DNA from 4 places in the Corynebacterium aquatimens genome. Region 1 is predicted to be linked to each of the others. Evidence: predicted binding sites of a transcription regulator. Region 1 holds the regulator's gene; each other region holds the start of a gene.
The links. The regulator LexA, encoded in region 1, represses DNA repair genes until DNA is damaged. The targets are predictions, from matches to a motif close to CGAACANNTGTTCG.

Region 1 (3,837 bases):
GCCCGTGCGACGGCCCGCGGAGTTCGAGGAGCTGGTGAAAACCATCAAACCCACCATCAGCGGGGCCGTGCGGCGCACCATCGTTTCGATTGCGCCCGGGCTGGTCGAGTACTCGAACCTCGCGGCCGAGCTGGATAACTGGCACGGGCCCGCGATCGACGACATCAACCGGCAGATGGCGTTTCTTTTACCCAAGCACGCGATCACAATCCACGGGATGGAGCACCTGCAGCACCTCCCCCGCTACGTCCAGGCCATTAGGGTGCGGCTCGAGGACATGGCGTTGGACCCCGACCGCGACGCCGAGCGCCAGGCAACCATCGACGCGGCCCGGGAATACCTCGACGTGAGGCTTCGCCGCCTGCCTAAGGGCCGCGAAAAATCGCGCGCGGTGAAGGACATCTTGTGGCGCATCGAGGAGCTGCGCGTAAGCGTGTTCGCGCAGCGGCTCGGGACGGCGAAACCCGTGAGCCAGCGGCGGATCGAGAAGATGGTGGACAAGCTCAGCTAGCGGCGCGTGCGCAGCGCGTGCGAACGCGGCGCGCGGGTCAGAGGTCGCGGTCGCGGCGGCGCATCAGTCGGATTTCGGACTCGAAGTCGTCGGCGCTTTCGAAGGACTTATACACGGAGGCGAAGCGCAGGTACGCGACCTCGTCGAGGACGCGCAGAGGTTCGAGGATCGCCAGGCCGATGTCGTTGGAATCGACCTGGGAGCTGCCGTGGCTGCGCACGGTTTCTTCGACCTCTTGCGCCAGCCGCTTCAGCGCGTCATCCGACACGTCGCGGCCTTGGCACGCGCGGCGCACGCCAACGATCAGCTTGTCACGGTCGAAGGGCTCACTCACGCCGTTTCGCTTGACGACGGTCAAGATCGCCTTCTCAATCGTCGTAAAGCGGCCGCCGCATTCTGTGCATTCTCTGCGTCGGCGGATGGATGCGCCCGCGTCAATCAGGCGCGAGTCAGCGACGCGGGAGTTCTGGTTATGGCAGAAAGGGCAATGCACGCTCGAAATTGTACTCGCCCGCGGGTGTGGGGACGGTGGGCGTCGATAAGCATAAAAATGCCCCCACGATGTGGGGGCGAGGCGCGGACTACCTCACGCTGGCGGAGACGACGTTGGGCGCCGCTGGCGCGGCTGGGGCTGGCTCTTCAGCGGAGAACATGCCGCTAAACGCTGCGCCCACGATGAGCGCGAGGCCCAGCATTGTGCCCATGAGCGTTGCGGCGCGCGCTTCATGCTGTTTTTCGATCTTCGTTTCGATCCCCGCCCGTGTTGGTTCGGCAATGTCCCGGTAGGGCTCAGGGTTTCGATTAAACTCGCCTAAAGTTCGAACATGATCGGCCCGGCGGTGCTGCGTTCGCTCAGGAATATCCCACACATCCGCCGGCTGCGGCGCGCGGTGAATCGAACCAGCAGGTACGTTTGCGGTGCGGGGATTGCGTACTGCGATGGTCATAATGAGATTCCTTTCTACTGTTGCAACCAAGTGTAATTTTCGCTCCGACACTCTCGAACACTTTGTTCGCGCGAATGTTCTAATTAGATGCTATGTTCGAGTTATAGCAACACGCGAAACATTTGTCCACACGTGGGCGGAAAATATCGAACACAATTGCCATACCGTGGTAGAACGGTAGGTAGAAAAGTTGAATGAGGAACACTCGGAGAGGAACGCCATGGCACGACAGAAGAGAGACCCTAACGGCCTGAGCGACAGGCAACGCCGGATCCTGGAGGTTATTCAGGACGCGGTTGTCCTGCGCGGATACCCGCCAAGCATCCGTGAGATCGGTGATGCGGCGGGTTTGCAGTCAACATCGTCGGTTGCGTATCAGCTCAAGGAATTAGAGAAGAAGGGGTTCCTGCGCCGCGACCCAAACAAGCCGCGCGCCGTGGATCTGCGCCACCTGCCGGAGACGGATCCGCTGCGGAAGAAATCTGCGCAAAAGAAGCAGACGCCCGCACCCGAAGAGGCCGCGGCCCCGCGCTACATCCCCATTGTTGGTCAGATCGCGGCTGGGGTCCCAATCACCGCTGAAGAAAACATCAATGATTACTTCCCGCTGCCGGAAGAGCTCGTGGGTGACGGCGAACTCTTCTTGCTGCAGGTTGTCGGCCAGTCCATGCAGGACGCGGGCATTTTGGACGGGGACTGGGTTGCGGTGCGCTCCCAGCAGACGGCGGAGGAAGGGGATTTCGTTGCCGCGCTTATTGAGGGCGAGGCAACGGTCAAGGAGTTCCACAAGGACTCAACGGGGGTATGGCTCCTCCCCCACAATGACGCATTCTCCCCCATCAAGGCCGACGAAGCTGAGATTATGGGACGCGTAGTATCCGTCCTGCGCAAGCTGTAACTTTTGCGGCAACTCGATGTCCCGGTCGCAGCCCACGCGGTCTATCCGAAGGTTTCATGAATGCACACCGAAGAACGCCGCCGCCAGATCGCGTCGCTGACCGCTGTTGAAGGCCGCGTTAACGTCACGCGCCTCGCGGAGGAATTCGGCGTCACCGCGGAGACTATTCGCAGGGATCTCGCCGCGCTTGACAACGAAGGGATGGTGCAACGCGTCCACGGCGGCGCGGTTCCGAGTTCCTCGTTCCTGACCGCCGAGCTCACCATGGAGGCCCGCTACCGGACGTCCGCGGCTGCGAAGAAGGCCATCGCGCGCGAGGCGCTGGCGTATCTTCCGGAAGAGCCCGGCACCGTGTTCCTCGACTCCGGCACGACGATCCAGATGCTGGCCGAGCTTTTTGCTGGCGATGAGATTGCCCGTCGGCATTCCTACGTGACCAACTCGTGGCCGATCGCGCTGCAGCTGTCCAGCGACCAGGTCAGCGTGCAGTTGCTTGGCGGAACCGTGCGCGCCCTCACCCACGCCATCGTCGGTGACACCGCGTTGCGCACCCTGGCGCTGCTCAGCGCGGACGTGGCGTTCATCGGCACGAATGCGCTCTCAATCCCCAGCGGCCTGTCCACCGCCGACCCCCAGGAGGCCGCAGTGAAATCCTCCATGGTCACCAACGCCTCGCGCGTAGTCGCGCTGTGCGACTCCACGAAACTTGGCAACAACTACGCCGTGAGCTTCGCGCCCTTGGCATCACTCGACGCCGTGATCACGGATACGAAGGCGCCGGACTCCTTCGTAGCCGATCTGGAATCATCCGGCATCGAGGTCGTCCTGGCCGACCCAGCTTTGTTCTCCTGAGTCCTCCCCGGCAGAAGGTTCCGGGCTGATCGCGAACTCGGCGTACTGGTCGGCGACGATGCGGGGCAGGCGGACGTCGATAAGCGTGCCCTCGGCCTCGTAGGACTCGCTGCGGACGGTGCCCTCTTCGTGGACGCGCGAGACCACGTCGCCGCGCGTGTAGGGCACGAGAAGGGTGACGTGCGCGTCCAACGTGTTCAGGAACATCTCGATGCGCTGCTCAAGCTCGTCGATGCCCTCACCGGTGTGGGCGGAGACAAAGACAGCGTCGCGGCCGGCATCGGCGAATGCGTGCCGCAGCTCAGCCAACACAAGCGGGTCAGCAGCGTCGATCTTGTTCACCACGATGATTTCGGGCGGAATGGTCTCATCGGTGTCACGCACGATGTCGGCGAGCACCTCGCTCACCGCCTGGATCTGCTTGAGCGGGAACGGGTCGGACCCGTCGACAACGTGCAGCACCAGATCGGCGCCGGTGACTTCTTCCAGGGTGGACTTGAATGCCTCAACGAGCTGCGTCGGCAGGTGGCGGACAAACCCGACGGTGTCGGTTAAAACAACCGCGCGGCCATCAGCAAGCGTGGCGCGTCGCGTGGACGGGTCCAGCGTTGCAAACAGCGCATCTTCGA
Region 2 (3,837 bases), 930 kb from region 1:
ATTTGGATGTTCTCGGCAGTCATATTTGCCATGAATTCGTCTGTTTGACGCTGGATGTGTTTGCGCTGTGCGCGGTTGAGTTTTGGCGGCGCGAATGGGTTGTCGTCGATAAGCCATTCGGCGGAAAACTCACCCGTGGGCGCGCAGTAAGCGAACACCGCGATGGGCAAATGCTCGTCCTTTTTAATGTTGGTGCGAAAATCCAGCGTGAACGTTTCATACAGCCGGTGTTCGTGGTTCAGCGCGCGAGTGACGAAGGTGTCCATGAGGCGATCGAGCGCCGCTTCGAAGTTTGCCGCGCTGAGCGGACGATTGACGGTGAGTTCGATATCCCATGTGGGGCAGCACCGGCCCTCCTCATCGAATAGACCGGGTCCGTCCGATTTGAAGAACTCGTCGATAATCTCCTCGATGTCGCACGCGATGTAGTCGCTGTACCACTCCGGCGCTTCTATTGAGTAAGGATCAAGAAGCTTCGTCACGCGCTTTCCGTCACTCGGATCGAACGTGATGATCCCCACCGGGAAGCTCTCGCCCGTGTAGGTGCCAAACTCCGGGTTATCTTCGATGAATGTCTCGAAATCGACGTCCTCATCCGGATACAGGTCGTAGTACGCGGCCCAAACCTCGTCGTTGTCGTAGTAGTAGTCGTCTTCTGATGGCGTGTAGTGAATTGTGAAACTTGCGATTTGCATGTTTTTACCCCCTTCGATGCTTACGCCGCTTTCCTGCTTGCCCAGAGCTTCTTCAGGTCGTCGATGGCTATGTCGAGCGCTTGGCCGCTGGACATGGCCTGGAATTCGTCGATTTTAAAGATGCCGAATTGCGGGCGGCGGATGTTATTGAATGCGATCTGGATGTTGTCCGAGTCCATGTTGGCCATGAACTCCTCGGTCTGGCGTTGGATGTGCTTTCTTTGCGAGCGGTTGAGCCTAGCCGGTTCGAACGGGTTCTCGTCATTGAGCCAAGCTGCGGAAAACTCGCCCGTCGGCGCGCAGTATGAGAACACGGCGATTGGGAAGTGCTCGTCTTTCTTGATGTTGGTGCGGAAATCGAGGCTAAAGGTCTCGTACGTCTTGTACTCATGGCCCAACGCGCGCGTCACGTACGTTTGCATGAGCAGCGCCATCCCGGCCTCAAAGTCGGATACCCCTAACGGGCGGTTGAGCGTCAGCTCGATGTCGCTTCCCACCATGATCTGACCGAACTCGTTGACCAAGCTCGTGTTCGAATCCAGTAGAAACTCGTTGATCTCTTCCTCGATGTCTCTGGCGAGAGACTCGCAGTACCATTCAGGAGCCGCTGCTGAGTCAGGCTCAAGAAGCCTAGTGATCCGCTCCCCCGTCTCCAGCTCAAAGGCAATGATCCCCACTGGAAAGCTGTCGGCTGCGTCGTAGTGTTCGGTTGGTGTGTAGTGAATTGTGAAACTTCCGATGTACATGTGTATTACCCCCTTCGATGTTCAACGCTAAAGCGTCCGGCCACTCGGGGGCAAGGGAAAGTTGCACACTATAGTGTGCAACTTCGGGGGAACCTTCTACGGGTTTCGGGAGTCTAACTAAGTTGCGGCTTTCACTCGAGCCTTTGCTTATCGACGATCCTTCTGGCCGCGTTCGAGTCCCCCTGTGGACGGTTGTCCGGTTTTGAAAGTCCGCAGGGCGGACTCGCGGACCTGTTCTGAACTGGGGTTTTGCGGATTTATTCGAACATGTGATCTATTTTCGAACATTTCGGGCGCTTGGTGTCGCGGGCGTTTTTACTATGGAACACACAAACGAATAATCGCTTACCTAGTTGCGTATAACGCAAGCAGATAGGGGGAATAATGAATCCGCTCGAACTAATAAGCTACGAATTTTCGATGATCAATTCATGCAAGGCACGGTTGCTCCGGTTGCTCGGAGAGTTGGACGAAGAACGGTTGGCCGACTTGTACGGCACGTCAAGCCTGTCCACGCTGCTCATCCGCCATGTCGGCGTTTCTAGGTCGACCGCGTTTGAGTACACGAGTGTGGCTCGCAGGCTCAGGCAGTTTCCGGGGCTCCTCGATGCGCTGGAAGATGGTGAGATCCACTATTCCACCCTGCGCTTCCTGCTGAAATACATTACGCCTGCTAACCAAGGGGATCTGTTAGCGCTGGCGAAGAAGCTATCGCATGAGGATCTGCGTAAAGCACTGGCTGGGTACGACACCAACGATGACGGTACGCAGCCAGAACACTTCCTACGCATCCGGGACGAGGACAACGGTGACGTGACGATTACTGCGCGATTGAACGCAACGGACGGAGCGATGTTCAAGGCTGCGCTCAAAACGGGTGAGGCGGCGTATTTCGGTACGCCCGAGACAGCCTCTCAAGATGACGGTGAAAACGCCGAAAACTCCCGCCCACAGCGGGTATCGGGATTCGGTATGCCCGTTGGCAGATCCCTGCTAGCTGCGTTAATGGGCATAGTTCATATAGCACGCGACTGCGTGAACCCCCCTTTGCGTACGCCCGGGGCACAGGTGAATCTAGTTGTAAACCTTGATGGGCACATTTACATGCCGTCGAACCCGAAGGCCCCCTCGAAATCGCTTACCCGGTTGATTGGCAGCGCGCTTGGCAGGCTCGAAGGAGTCAACGACAAGGGAGTGTCGCTCCATCTCGGACGCGGGCATCGCCTGGCGTCCCCCGGCCAGGTCAACGCCCTTTTGCGGTACTGGCATGAGCAATGCGCCATGCCTGGCTGCACCCACACGCGGTTCATCGAGATCCACCACATCACTTCATGGGCAGACGGCGGTGAAACGAACATTGATAACTTGCTGCCGCTGTGCAGTGCGTGCCATTCGATGGTCACCGACGGATGTATTTCGATAGAGAAGCAGGGGCAGGACACCTGCTTCTTCTTCCCAGATGGCTCCGCGTTCGTCTCACGCGAGCACGGGCATGTCCACCGCGATGACTCGCGCCGGCCGACCCCAGCATTGATCGATGCAGACAGCTTCGATGATTCCATCTTCGAAGGACTACCGGTATGAGGCGCTTAGGCGAACGCGTTGGTGCCGACCAGATGAACACACGCGGCAGAGATTGCATCTTGGCCGGACAAGGCGTCGTACTGCCCAACTGGGTGGACGCAGAATTGCGGGCGGCTAACTTTGTCGAACGCCCTGTGCGGATTAGGGCCGCGAAGGTGTTTGGCCAAGCGCTTGCGTTCACGTTTCACCATCCGCCGTTCCTCACGAGTGAGCGGGGGATCATGGAGTGGATAGTTATCGCTGAGCCACGTGGTGTGAAGATCCCCGCTGCGGAGGTTGATGGCAAACACCGCAATCGGTTCGTAGCAGGTGCACATCGGGTCATGAGCACGGTCGCGCCGGATATCCAGAGTAAAGGTGTCATAAATATCCGAGGCGAACCCGCGCGGGTTCAAGATATGAAGTTCGATGAGCGTGTCCAGCCCGGTTTCGAAGTCATCAGCTTCGACCACGGGATTGTCCACGAGGTCAATGTGATCGCCCAAAAGATCGTGGTTCGGTCCGCCGTTGAGCATGCTGTCTTCGAGGAAATCACCGATGCGCTCGGCGATTGCGGCGGCGGCCTCGTCGGTGTACCCAATCGGTGCCGCAGGATGCATGCCGTTCATGATCGGGACTGCGACTTCACCCGACTCGGAATCCATAGCTATAAGGCCGATGGGCAGGTAGAAATGGTCGTTCGGACAGTAACGGATAGTGAAACTTGGAATTTGCATGTGTTGTACCCCCTTCGCTTTTTAACGCTACGGGCAGTACTACGCGGTGCCAAGGAAATTCTGCACACTATAGTGTGCAAAACCGAGGGAACCATT
Region 3 (3,837 bases), 630 kb from region 1:
GCAGCGCAGGATGCTGGCACGCAACCAGCGTATGGCCAGACTCCTTACGGCCAATACGCCTCGGGGCAGCCGACGTACGGTCAGCCGGCCGGTGGCCAGCTCCAGCCGTATGGCCAAAACACTCAGCCACAGATTCATGGCGCCTACCAGCAGCCAATGCCGGTGGGCGTCGCGCCGAAGTCGAAAGTGGTCGCTGCACTGTTGTTCTTCTTCCTGGGAAGTTTCGGGATTGGAAACTTTTACATGGGGCAGACCAACACGGGCATCGCGAAGCTGGTTCTTTGCTTCATTGCCTTCGTGCTTACCTTCGTCTTCATCGGTATTTTCCTGTACATGGCAATCGGCATCTGGGCCTTCGTTGAGATGATTTTCGTGCTCACCGGAAGCAACGGTTACGACCGTGATGCGAACGGAGTACCGCTGGTCTAACCAGCAACATGAATGCGGGCATGCGAACGCGCCCGACATCAACCTTGTGAAAACAAGGAGTGGTGGCGGGAGCATTTGCAGTCGCGAAGAAACCTCGAGGGCCCGGGCGGACTCTAAGGTCCGGCCCAGGGGTCACCGCGTGGGCATGGTCGCTGATCCGGGCCCTGCCCGGGTGGCCGCTCCGGTGGGCCGGGCGGTGGTCTGTCGGGCGGCGGGCCGTCAGGTGGTGGTCCCGGGGGCGGTGGGCCGGCCGGTGGTCTGTCGGGCGGCGGGCCGGGTGGCGGGTCGTCAGGCGGGGGGCTCGGCGGGTGCGGGACGTCGCAACCAGCGCGCCAACAATCGCTCACGAAGGTCCGTTCGGCCGTGGCGGGATCCTGGTCGAAGAGCTGTCGCATCGCCCCGTAGTGGTAATTATCGTGATTGTGCACTCGAGCACCGCTCGGGAACCGCCACACGTGGCCTGCCCCCTCGGGGACCACGCGGCCGATTTTTATCAGGTGAGGGGCTTGTTTGTGGGGGTCGTCGTCGTTAAGCCTGTTGTGATGGCGGCACAGCGGCACGAGGTTGGCCGCGTTGGTTTGTCCGCCGTGTTTCCATGCGGTGACGTGGTGCATCTCGCAGTTGTCGGCGGGGTGGCGGCATCCGGGGAAGGCGCAGACGGGGTACGCGGCGCTGACTAGGTCGCGCTGTTTGGCGTTCGCGGATCTGCTTGCGCGGTACAGGTTCACCGGCCCTTTCTTCGGGTGGAATAGCGCGAACTCCAATGCAGGTACGTGCGTAGAGAGATGGTGCGCGAGGAATTCGGCGCCGGTGATTGTCGTGCCGTCGCTAAGCTTGAGCACGATTTCGTCGCCGCGGCCGTCGAGGATCTCGCAGAGTTGCGGGAGTCCCACCATGATCAGCGGTCGCGGTTGTGCGTACGGCACGCCCACGGTAGGGAGGAGCTCGCCGTCGGCTATGGCAAGGTTGCCGCGGATTAGATCCTCGAAAGAATGAAGCATGTGCGTAGCGATCGGCGTGTTGGCGTCAAGTTCGCGCCGCAAGAAATGCTCGAGGTCCGCGAGGAGGCGTTCTTTCGCGTGCACGATCATCGTGCCCACGCCACCACGCGGGCGCGAAAACGACAGGCCCTCCCGCGGCGGCGTGGTGTCGCGCGGAATGATCTCGCGGGCCTTCGCGGCTAGAGCTTCGCATGAGCCCCGCACCCCAAGAAGCGTCAGCCGCAGCTCCCAGCGGGTGGCGGCATCGTCGACTTTCTTCAGGCGCTGCTCAATCATCATCAGTTTGTCCAGCGAGACGTCGTACGCTTTTGCTTTACGACGAGCCTTCTCCTGCCTTTCCCGAAACCTCCTGGGAGTCCGCCCGAAGTAGACAGAGTGGAGGGCCTCGAGGGCGCGTGCGTGCTCCGGTTTGATTGGTGCTTTCTTGGCGGCGTCACGGTCGAAGGTGGCCACGATGTCCATAGCGTGCGTAGTGATCGCGGCGAGGTAGCCGGCGAAATCGACCGCGGCCGGGCTGGCGGCGGTGGCAGTGTTCGTGCGTGGACCCATGATCCCCCCTTCGTGTGTTCTGAGTGCTGTTTGTACACGCACCGTAGAACAAAAATTCACACCCCGCGCAGAGGACCGATTCAGCCTGTGGAATTCGATGAGTTATCCACAGGGCGAGGGTGGGGAGGGGGTCGTCGATAAGCGTTCGCTACTGGCGAACAGCCGTGTGACATGCGCTAACGCTGAAGAAGGGGAGTTTTGGTCTGTGAGTGGGGATTGTCTGACGCGCGCCGGCGTTATGGTGGACAGAACTAATTTCACTTAGCTTGATTGCTTTAGCCTAAAAGGGGTTGCCACATGTTTGAGCGGTTTACGGATAGGGCGCGACGCGTCATCGTGCTCGCCCAGCAGGAAGCGCGCGATCTGAACCACAACTACATCGGGACGGAGCACATTCTGCTTGGCCTGATCCAAGAGGGGGAGGGCGTTGCGGCGAAGGCGCTGGAGTCGATGGGGATCAACCTCGACGACGTTCGCCGTGAGGTCGAGGAGATTATTGGCCGCGGCACCCAGCCGCACACGGGCCACGTGCCGTTCACGCCGCGCGCGAAGAAGGTGCTGGAGCTGTCCCTGCGCGAGGGCCTGCAGATGGGGCACAAGTACATTGGTACCGAGTTCCTGCTGCTCGGTCTGATCCGCGAGGGCGACGGCGTGGCGGCGCAGGTGCTGACCAAACTCGGCGCGGACCTGCCGCGCGTGCGCCAGCAAGTGATTCAGCTGCTCAGCGGCTACGAGGGCGGCGAGGGGCAGAACCCGGAGACCGCAGAAAATCAGCCGGGCCCGTCGATGGGTGTCGGCCCCGGCCCGACCATCGGTGGACCGCGCAGCAGCGGCGAGCGCTCCAACTCTTTGGTGCTTGACCAGTTCGGCCGCAACCTGACCGCGGCGGCGAAGGAAGGCAAGCTGGACCCTGTCGTTGGGCGCGACAAGGAAATTGAGCGCATCATGCAGGTGCTTTCCCGCCGCACGAAGAACAACCCGGTGCTCATCGGTGAGCCGGGTGTGGGTAAGACGGCGGTTGTTGAGGGACTGGCGCTGGACATCGCGAATGGCCGCGTCCCGGAAACCCTGCGCGACAAGCAGGTGTACTCCCTGGACCTGGGCTCGCTGGTGGCGGGTTCGCGTTACCGTGGTGACTTCGAAGAGCGCCTGAAGAAGGTGCTGAAAGAAATCAACCAGCGCGGTGACATCATCTTGTTCATCGATGAGATTCACACGCTGGTTGGCGCGGGCGCTGCGGAGGGCGCGATTGATGCGGCGAGCCTGCTGAAGCCGAAACTTGCGCGCGGTGAGCTGCAGACCATTGGTGCGACCACGCTGGATGAGTACCGCAAGCACATTGAGAAGGATGCTGCGCTTGAGCGCCGCTTCCAGCCGGTACAGGTCGACGAGCCGAGTGTCGACGACACGATTCAGATCCTGAAAGGACTGCGCGACCGCTACGAGGCACACCACCGCGTGTCCTACACCGACGACGCGTTGGCGGCTGCGGCGAACCTGTCGGACCGCTACATCAACGACCGCTTCCTGCCGGACAAGGCCGTCGATCTTCTCGACGAGGCGGGTGCCCGCATGCGCATCAAGCGCATGACCGCGCCAGCTGGGGTGCGTGAGGTTGATGATCGCATCGCGGAGGTCCGCAAGGAAAAAGAAGACGCAATTGACGCCCAGGACTTTGAGAAGGCGGCAGGCCTGCGCGACAAGGAGCGCAAGCTCACCGAGGAGCGCGCGGAAAAGGAAAAGAAGTGGCGCTCGGGCGAGCTCGAGGACATCGCCGAGGTGGGCGAGGAGCAGATCGCGGACGTTCTGGCTAACTGGACCGGTATCCCCGTGTTCAAGCTCACCGAGAGCGAATCCT
Region 4 (3,837 bases), 220 kb from region 1:
TGACCGCCAGCCCCGCACGTTCCGTCCACGATGACCGCGGATTCCCCGAAGGCCTCTACGGCTGGAGCAAGAAGTTCCGCCATGGCATCACGCATCACCGGAACGTGTCCGTGGTTCGCCTGCGTGGAAAAATCCATTCCAGAGGAAATATCTGCCGTTCGTGCCACTGGGATCACCCCCTTGTACGTTCACCGTGAGCCGTGCGTAGTTGTCTTTGGCCTTGTTGTTAGCGCTAAAAGCGGGGAGCGTATAGAGCCCTGCCCGAGGCGGTCATTCTGGTATCGGGGAAGTACACCAGAACAACTCACGCCCCGAGCAGAGTTCCTACACACTCTCCTGCTGCCTGCGTGACGGGTTTTCCGTTTACAGCAGACCGGAAAGAATGTCGTCTTCATCCGCTGCGGAAAACGCAGCCTCTGTATTTTCTTGGTATTGCGCCCAGGACTTGGCGTCCCAGATTTCCAAGAAATCCACGGATCCGATGACCACGCATTCCTTGGACAGGTTCGCGTAATCGCGGTGCGCCGGCGACAAGGTGATGCGACCAGAACCATCGAGCACTTGCTCATCCGCACTTGCTGCCAAGTTACGAATGAACGCGCGTGCCTTCGGGTTCGTGCGAGAAACCGCTGCAGCTTTACGTGCGCGTGCCGCGAATTCCTCACGGGGATAGACCGCCAAAGAGTGGTCTTGCCCCTTGGTCACCATCAATCCGTCCGCCAGTCCCTCACGGAACTTCGCGGGCAGTGTCAGGCGCCCTTTGTCATCCAGCTTGGGGGTATAGGTGCCCAGAAACATCCGGCGCCCTACCTTCCTGAACTCAATGACATCCGGCTGTGAACTTTTATGAGATCCGATCCGTGCACCCCACACGGAGCCCACGTTTCTTCACCTGGCCCCACTTTACCCCACTTTCCCCCACAAACACCACATCCGAAACAAAGTTTCCGCTAAAAATTTTTAAATTAGCTGGTTAAAGCAGCAAGAATGAGTGGCGCAGCCTCCCGTCAATCTCGAGCCCTGAATCACAATTATCACATAAGCAACATAGGTACCAGTTTCACGTTCGCGTTTACGCAGGGAACGCGCGAGGCCCCTTCAACAAAGGGCTAGTTATTAACCACTGTGGGTGAAAGTGGGAGAAATGGGGAAGGCACGAAAAACGCCACCGAGATGTCTCGGTGGCGTGTGTTTTTTGGGGGTGAGCTACGGCTGCTCAAAGCGGCGACGGAAGTTCTCCTCCATGCGAGAGCCGCGCTTCGACTGCGTTGCGGTGGATGTCGGCGACGACGTCACGCGATATTCGACATCTTTGGCCGGCGCCTTGAGGGCCCAGACCCCGCCCGCAAACATCAGTATGAAGCCGACGATGCTGAGGATGACAAACCACGTGCTTTGTGCGGCCAGCGCCACTCCACCAATGAGAAGCAGCAGACCCAGCATCATGATGGCGGCAGAACGCATGCTCAGATGCCCAGTCGACGGAGATTGGTCAACCCGGGTCGAGGACACGGTTGAGCCGAATTTCGGGTCGTCAGCGAGCAACGACTCCTCAATTTCACGGAGCAGCTGCTGTTCTTGCTCTGAAAGAGACACGTTTCCTCCCAGAGTTGTTGGCACGTCTCTAGCTATGAGCATATAACGTTTGGCTTCTCCAGATTGTTCCCTCGTGCCTTAAGTTCCCCACCCCCTTTAACGGGTAGCGGTAAAGCACTACGCAGCAAGGCCGGTTTCGGTGGCGCCAAGGGACACCTCCGTGTAAAACTCATCCGCCAACGCAACGAGACGTGCAACCGTGATTGGTTCGGGGTGAAGTTCAATCCCGGAGGCCACTCGTCCGCGGACCCGGGAAAACTTTCCAAGCTCCGAGGCCCAGTATTTGCCCCGAACCCCAGTAAGCGAGAGCTTTTCCCACGCACTCGAGGGCAGACGCTTCCGCTTCGCTAGCGCAGGAGAGCTAGAGATTTCCGCCCCCGCTGTGCGCAACGCAGCCTGGTATCCATACTCCAATGCAAGGTCATACGCCTCTTTGCCCAGGTGAATGTGGGCAGAATCGAGCAGGTCTGCGGCGGCGGTTAAGAAAGACTCCCGCTGGGAGCGCTTTCCCGCATTATCCGATTTTCCGTAGGCCGCTCGCGTTGTGGCAGATACTACGTTTCCCATGTCGTTCACCTTTGCTTCGTGCTCTAGATATGTGCTGTTGTGTTCTAATTTTGTGGTGTTGTGTTCGATGTTTGAGCCAACCGTAACGCCCTGCCCGGACACTGTGCGATGGATTAGGCCCCAAAATCGAACGTCTGTTCTAATCAGTTTGAAAGTTGTTGCCCAATTTCATCCCCCGGGCCCCGCCGGCGTGATTGCATGGGATTGTGACCATTCGTATTCGGAGACTGAGCGGGTTTGAGTTCGCGCGCGCGAGCCCGCATCTCGTGGATATTCATCTCCGGGCAATGGGGTATCCGCCGTCTATGAAGGATCAGCGGATGCGGTCATGGCGCAATGACGTGTTCAACCGGGGGTTTGTTGCCTACATTGCGTGTGAAACCCGGGACGAATCCGTGGCGGATCCTCAGCCAGCGGGCGAAGAATTCGTGGTGGGGGTCGCCTACGGCTTTTTAGGAAACCCCGATCTCTGGTGGGATCAGCAGCTGCGTCGGGGGCTATTGGAAAGCAAGTGGTACCCGAGCGTGAGCGCGCCTGATGGTCCGCGCGGACCGGTACGGGGTGACTTTCCAGAGTTCGTCAGAAGCTATTTCGAGGTTGCCGAAATTCATGTTCTTCCGGAAGCGCAAGGTAAAGGAATCGGACGGACTCTTCTCACTACCCTTCTCGACGGCGTGCCGGCCCGTCACGCTTTGTTGTCCACGCCGGAAGTAGCGGGTGAACAGAACTCCGCGTTCGGTCTGTACCGTTCCCTGGGATTCCAAGACGTCTTGCGCAATTTCATGTACGCAGGTGACCACAGGCCGTTCGCGATCCTCGGTCGCAGCCTACCGTTGGGATAAAGTGAACGCCGTGACTCCAGCCAGCCTCCCCTTAAGTTCCCTACCACGCGCAGTGGAAGACGCGCTGGCTCGTTATTTCGACCGTCGCGTCGCCGACGTAGAACCGCTTGGACCACCCGTGCTTGAAGCCGTGGAGCATCTGCGCAACTTTGTCCACCAAGGCGGCAAACGCCTTCGACCGGTGTTCGCCTGGACAGGATTTGTTGGCTCGCGCGGCGCCCACGCCCCCGAAGAGGACCCAGCGGCAGTTCTTGCGGCTGTCAGTTCCTTAGAACTGATTCAGGCCTGCGCGCTTATCCACGATGACATTATTGATGCGTCCGATACCCGCCGGGGCAATCCAACTGTCCACCGCGCAGTGGCGCACGATCATGCACGGAAGGGTTGGCGCGGTGAATCCGACAACTTCGGTGAGCACATCGCGATCCTCGTGGGCGATCTAGCACTTGCCTGGGCCGACGATATGTTGGTCACTTCCGGCCTTTCAGCCGATGCCCGTGAGCGAGCCCGGACACCATGGATGGCCATGCGCACGGAAGTCATCGGCGGCCAGATCCTCGATATTTCCCTGGAAGCGTCGGGGGATGAAAGCCTAGCTAGTGCCACTACAGTCAGCCGGTTCAAAACTGCGGCCTACACCATCGAACGCCCCCTACACTTGGGCGCGGCGATCGCTGGCGCACCAGCAGAGACGATCAACGCGCTCCGCGGTTACGGTCATGACATTGGGATTGCGTTCCAACTCCGCGACGACGTACTGGGAGTGTTTGGCAAGGAACACGAAACGGGCAAGCCCGTTGGAGATGACATCAGGGAGGGCAAGCGCACCGCA

Region 2: the regulator LexA is predicted to act here: its motif matches at 1,704-1,717, upstream of CAQUA_RS00500 (HNH endonuclease signature motif containing protein).
Region 3: the regulator LexA is predicted to act here: its motif matches at 2,135-2,148, upstream of CAQUA_RS01940 (HNH endonuclease signature motif containing protein).
Region 4: the regulator LexA is predicted to act here: its motif matches at 2,291-2,304, upstream of CAQUA_RS03820 (SAV_6107 family HEPN domain-containing protein).

What each region holds. Positions count from the first base shown of each region.
Region 1 covers NZ_CP046980.1:1,056,941-1,060,777, reverse strand. Annotated here, with positions in the region: gene hrpA (ATP-dependent RNA helicase HrpA) at 1-511, shown strand, start outside; gene nrdR (transcriptional regulator NrdR) at 549-1,004, opposite strand; gene CAQUA_RS04810 (hypothetical protein) at 1,093-1,458, opposite strand; gene lexA (transcriptional repressor LexA) at 1,679-2,356, shown strand; gene CAQUA_RS04800 (DeoR/GlpR family DNA-binding transcription regulator) at 2,417-3,208, shown strand; gene hflX (GTPase HflX) at 3,161-3,837, opposite strand, start outside.
Region 2 covers NZ_CP046980.1:125,361-129,197, reverse strand. Annotated here, with positions in the region: gene CAQUA_RS00510 (hypothetical protein) at 1-695, opposite strand, end outside; gene CAQUA_RS00505 (hypothetical protein) at 716-1,441, opposite strand; gene CAQUA_RS00500 (HNH endonuclease signature motif containing protein) at 1,862-3,025, shown strand; gene CAQUA_RS00495 (hypothetical protein) at 3,031-3,741, opposite strand.
Region 3 covers NZ_CP046980.1:427,533-431,369, forward strand. Annotated here, with positions in the region: gene CAQUA_RS01935 (TM2 domain-containing protein) at 1-429, shown strand, start outside; gene CAQUA_RS01940 (HNH endonuclease signature motif containing protein) at 543-1,979, opposite strand; gene CAQUA_RS01945 (ATP-dependent Clp protease ATP-binding subunit) at 2,277-3,837, shown strand, end outside.
Region 4 covers NZ_CP046980.1:832,546-836,382, reverse strand. Annotated here, with positions in the region: gene rsmH (16S rRNA (cytosine(1402)-N(4))-methyltransferase RsmH) at 1-137, opposite strand, end outside; gene mraZ (division/cell wall cluster transcriptional repressor MraZ) at 364-798, opposite strand; gene CAQUA_RS03825 (DUF3040 domain-containing protein) at 1,207-1,596, opposite strand; gene CAQUA_RS03820 (SAV_6107 family HEPN domain-containing protein) at 1,714-2,163, opposite strand; gene CAQUA_RS03815 (GNAT family N-acetyltransferase) at 2,370-3,005, shown strand; gene CAQUA_RS03810 (polyprenyl synthetase family protein) at 3,016-3,837, shown strand, end outside.